2 regions of the Marinobacter shunpengi genome follow, and region 1 is predicted to be linked to the other one. Evidence: predicted binding sites of a transcription regulator. Region 1 holds the regulator's gene; the other holds the start of a gene.
What was found. Region 1 encodes LexA, which represses DNA repair genes until DNA is damaged. Its sites were predicted from a motif close to CTGTNTNNNNANACAG; they were not measured.
Positions count from the first base shown of each region.

Region 2: a site for LexA is predicted at 1,471-1,486, ahead of imuA (translesion DNA synthesis-associated protein ImuA). Genes of this name have one in related genera too.

Region 1 covers NZ_JBJJLA010000015.1:412,829-415,220, forward strand. Annotated here, with positions in the region: gene ACJO3T_RS09915 (cell division inhibitor SulA) at 39-560, opposite strand; gene lexA (transcriptional repressor LexA) at 613-1,221, opposite strand; gene ACJO3T_RS09925 (amidoligase family protein) at 1,471-2,392, shown strand, end outside.
Region 2 covers NZ_JBJJLA010000015.1:143,427-145,818, reverse strand. Annotated here, with positions in the region: gene ACJO3T_RS08695 (Y-family DNA polymerase) at 1-764, opposite strand, end outside; gene imuA (translesion DNA synthesis-associated protein ImuA) at 761-1,456, opposite strand; gene ACJO3T_RS08685 (4a-hydroxytetrahydrobiopterin dehydratase) at 1,579-1,920, shown strand; gene ACJO3T_RS08680 (universal stress protein) at 1,921-2,392, opposite strand, start outside.

The DNA of each region.
Region 1 (2,392 bases):
TGACACCCCGAGCCAAGCTGCTTCCCGCAACGCAACGGCTACCGGGTCCGGAGGATGACTCCATGGCTCTGCCCCTGCGCTGACGCTCGCTCCAGGGCGCCGAAATCACGGCTGGACAATCGGCTGGTCCACATCACCACGGCATGGCAGGTGCCGGCGCCCAGAGCCCGCTCCGCCAGCTCAAAGGCTGAATAGTCACGGGTGGACCTCAGAACCAGCAACTCACTGGCGACAATGCCATGCATGGTCTGCCACTTGCTGACCAGCTCCTGAGGCGGATCGATCCAGGCCAGCCACCGGCGCTCCTGGTTCAGTTGCGTCAACATCGGCAGCAGCAACTGGAAATTCTCCACCTGCCCCGGTGGCAGGATGACCTCCGTCACATTCGCCCGGGACGCACCGGTTTCCGGCACCTCGCTGGCCCCTCCGGCCCGGACCGGATCGGAGGGCACCGGTGATGCCCCGGCATGCAACCGCCGGGGCCGCGCCGCCGCCTGCGGCGCTACTGCGCCGGTAACAGGTATAGCAGCCGTATTCATGCTCAAACCCAACTGTTCCATGAGATCCTCCCGGATTCGTTGCAGCCCCTGCCCGGGACCACTTGATAAACTTCTAGTGCAGGTCGGAACGGCGGATGACGCCGACCCCGAGCCCTTCAATCACCAACTCCTGCTCACGCAGGTCCACCACTATCGGTTCGAATTCATCGTTTTCGGCGATGAGCAGCACCTGGGCACCTTCGCGGCGGAAACGCTTGACCGTCACCTCTTCCCCCACCCGGGCGACCACCACCTGGCCGTTGTGGACATCCTGGGTGCGATGTACCGCCAGCAGGTCGCCGTCCAGGATGCCGATATCCTTCATGCTCATGCCCCTGACCCGCAGCAGGTAGTCCGCTGACGGATGGAAGAACTCCGGCTGCAGGGTGCAGTAGTCCTCGATGTTCTCCTGGGCAAGGATCGGATTACCCGCCGCCACCTGGCCGACCACCGGCAGGCCGGGGTTTTCCTCCTCCTCGGGCAGGCGGATACCACGGCTGGTGCCGGGCACCATCTCGATCGCGCCCTTGCGGGCCAGCGCCCGCAAATGTTCCTCGGCGGCGTTGGCGGAACGGAAACCCAGTTCCAGGGCAATTTCCGCCCGGGTCGGCGGATAGCCGGTCTCATCCACGTAGCGGCGAATGATGTCCAGTACCTGGCTCTGTCTTGCAGTCAGTTTCATGGCGTTTTCTCTCCTGTGGCAGTTCCCTGCCCCGGCCTTCCTCCGGCACAATGGCTGGACTGCTGTCCGCCGATGCTGGGGTTATATACAGTAACTCAGACTTTATACAGTATTTTATCCAGTGTAAACCCCTGTATGCTCGAAGTCGGCATGTCCGTCACGGCGAGACGTCTTTCAACGCAACAGTCCATCCCGGCCACCGGGATGGACAGGCACACCACAGTCAACCCGAACCGGGGAGCAACGCCCATGGCCAGTCGCTGCAGGATGCCCGACGTGATGACCACGCGGGACGGAAAGCCAAGAAGTGTGGGAGTGGAGATCGAAATCTCGGGCCTGGGCTACGAGAAACTGGTAGCCCTGGCCGCGGAAATTCTGGACGGAACCGCCAGCAACAGTGGCCGGTATGTAAGCAAGGTGGACACCCCCCTGGGGGAGTTCACCGTTGAACTGGATTCCGACCCCATCAAGGAGCTGGACCTGCGGGATGAGCGGGTGCCGGAATCCCTGCGGGAGCTCGGCGGCCATGCCATGGAAATGATCGACTACGCGGCTGAGCGCCTGGTACCCCTGGAAATTGTCTCGCCGCCGGTGCCCTTTGACCAGCTCGATACCATTGAGAGGCTGTCGGACCGGTTGCGGGAAGCCGGCGCTGTCGGCAGCCGGGAGGCCATACTCTACGCCTTCGGTCTCCAGCTCAACCCCGAGCTGCCGAACCTGGATGCGGATACCCTGCGCCGCTACCTGCAGACATTCGCCGCCCTCTACGACTGGCTCAAGGGCCGCCACCAACTGGATTTCAGCCGCAAGCTCACCAACTATATCGAACCCTGGGCCGGCAGTTATGTGGACCGCCTGATTGCGGAGGACTACGCCCCGGACCTCGAGGGCCTGATGCGTGACTACCTGGAAGACAACCCCACCCGCAACCGGGCCCTGGACCTGCTGCCGCTGTTCGCCCACCTGGACGCGGACCTGCTTGCGGAGTACGTGGATGACCCCCGGATCAAGTCCAGGCCAACGCTGCATTACCGGCTGCCGGACTGTGATATCGACAACCCCGCCTGGCATTTCTCCACGGTCTGGAACGACTGGGTGGTGCTGGAGCAGATCGTGTCACACCCCAAACAGCAGAAGGAACTGAACGACCTGTTCCGTGAGGGCCGGACCC
Region 2 (2,392 bases), 270 kb from region 1:
TGCAGGGCGAACAGGAGGCCCTGGGCTTTCTCCACGGGCAGGCCGAAATCAGCCCGTTGCCGGAAGTGGTGGGGTGGCTGCCAACTGGTCTGCGGGTCCGGTCGCTGCCCCTGGAGCCGCTGGACATAGGCCAGGGTTTCCGGTGCCAGGCGGCGGGCCAGTTCCGGGGCCGGCAGCCGGAAGACCTGGCCCAGGGTGGTCAGACCCAGGCGGGTCAGGCGTTGCAGGGTGCGTTCATCAAAGCCGGCGTGGGCCAGGGGGAGAGCCTCGAGCCGACCTAGCATGTGCGATGCTTCCCCGGTACAGCACTGGACCCCGGCCCGGGCCAGCAGGCGGGTCGACAGGGGCGTCGTGCCGGTGGTCAGGGTGGCGTTCAGCCGTCGCTCGTCCAGGGCCTGCTGGAGTTGCTGCCGCAGTGTTTCCAGGTCGCCGTACAGTCGCTGCACGCTGGCGGCCTCCGCCAACAGGCCGTCCGGTGGATGCAGGGTGATTCGGTCCATGTAGCGGTACAGCCAGTGGGCCTGTTGCTCCAGTATCTCGCCCTGGCGGGCATCGTCGGCGTGGATCATGACCAGTTCCGGAGCCAGGTTGAGGGCGGTCTTCAGGGCCATACCGGGCTGGATGCCCAGCTCCCTGGCCCGGGGGCAGGCCTGCAGCACCTGCCGGGTGCCGTGGGACAGCACCGCCAGTGGCCCGGTATCCTGCCGGGAGCGGGCGATATGGTCCAGCAGCAGGTGCCGGAAATGCAGGTATAGCCAGGTCATGGCGCCGGTCCGTCAGGCCAGGGCCCGCGGATAACCGTGGCGGAGGGTTCCCGGTCGGCCTGTCCCGCCCGGGCTGGCAGGGGCAGGGTGCAGCCCTCACCGGGCCAGCTTCCCCGGCGTTTGAGGATGTTGATCCGCAGGGCCAGCGAAGGATCGGGTGCCAGTTCCAGGCGCAGGGCGGCCGGGGAACTCTGGTGAGCCTCCCGGCGGGACTGGAACAGGATGCAACTGCTCTGGCCGGCCTCGGCAGCCAGTTGCAGGCGGCGGATGTCCCGGGCGGCCAGGGTGCCCGGCCAGGCCATGACCAGGCCGGTGATGGTGGAGCGCAGGCAGTTTTCCAGGGTCCATAGCAGGTCCGGGTGGGATTCGGTCCGCACGACCACCAACTGATCCAGGTCGATATCCTCACGGGCCAGGGCGGGGGCGTAGGGTGTCAGGGGTGGATTGATCCAGAACACCGCCTGTTTACGGTGGGTTACCCGCCGCAGCAGGGGCAGTACCAGTTGCAGTTCACCGATCCCGGGGACATCCAGCAGGCATTCGCTGAGGGCTCCCCGAGGCCATCCAAGGCCGCCGAGCTGCTCATCCAGGGCGTCGAACCCGGTGGGATCCGGAGCGGGTGCGGTTGTCTTCTGGTGGTGTCCGTGCCACAGACGGGCATCCGTGAACAGGGTGTTCAGCAGGTCATTCATGGTTCAATCCGATACTGTTTAAATGTACAGTATTATGAACCCGGGAGGATTTCAACAGTGGTGCCGACCTGTTACGGTGAAGATGAACCGAACGGAACGCACAGACATAGGGAGACACTAAAATGATTGCACTGGAAAAAGAGCAATGTGAAGCCTGCCGGGCTGATGCGCCGACCGTCACCCCGGAAGAGCAGGATACCCTGATGAAGGACGTGCCCGATTGGGAAGTCATCAAGGTGGATGGGGTCAACCAGTTACGCCGGGAGTTCCGCTTCCGTAATTTCGTCCAGGCCCAGGCCTTCACCAACCGGGTAGCGGACCTGGCAGAGGAAGAGGGGCATCATCCAGCCATCCTGCTGGAGTTTGGCAAGGCGACGGTGCGCTGGTGGACCCACAAGATCCATGGCCTGCACCGTAACGACTTCATCATGGCGGCGAGGACCGACAAGCTGTTCGAGGAGTAGTCAGGGGACCAGCAACACCGGGTGGCGGCTTTCCCGTACGACGGTTTCTGCGGTGTGCCCGAGGGGAAACTGGTCCTCGGGCGTGCTGCCGCGCTTGCCGATCAGGGTCAGTGCTGGCTGGCTGTCCCTGATCAGCGTCAGTAGCTCACGGGACGGATGCCCGGTGAGGATCCTGGCATGGACCGAGGCCTTGCTGTTGGCGATATCGTGAACCAGCCTGTCCACCTCGTCGGCCTCCGGAGGGGCGTCATCCGGACGCACCCAGACCACCCGGCCTTCCTGGCCATCGCCTGTCAGCCCCCGGAACAGATCCTCGCAACGGCGGGCGTTCCCGGAACCGTCGGTGGCCAGGAACACTGGTGAATGCGGGGAGGAAGGTTGTGCCTCAACCGGCAGTATCAGTAAGGGACGCCGCGTCATACGGGCCAGGTTCATGGTGATATTACCCCTGAACAGTTCGCGACCGGCGGAG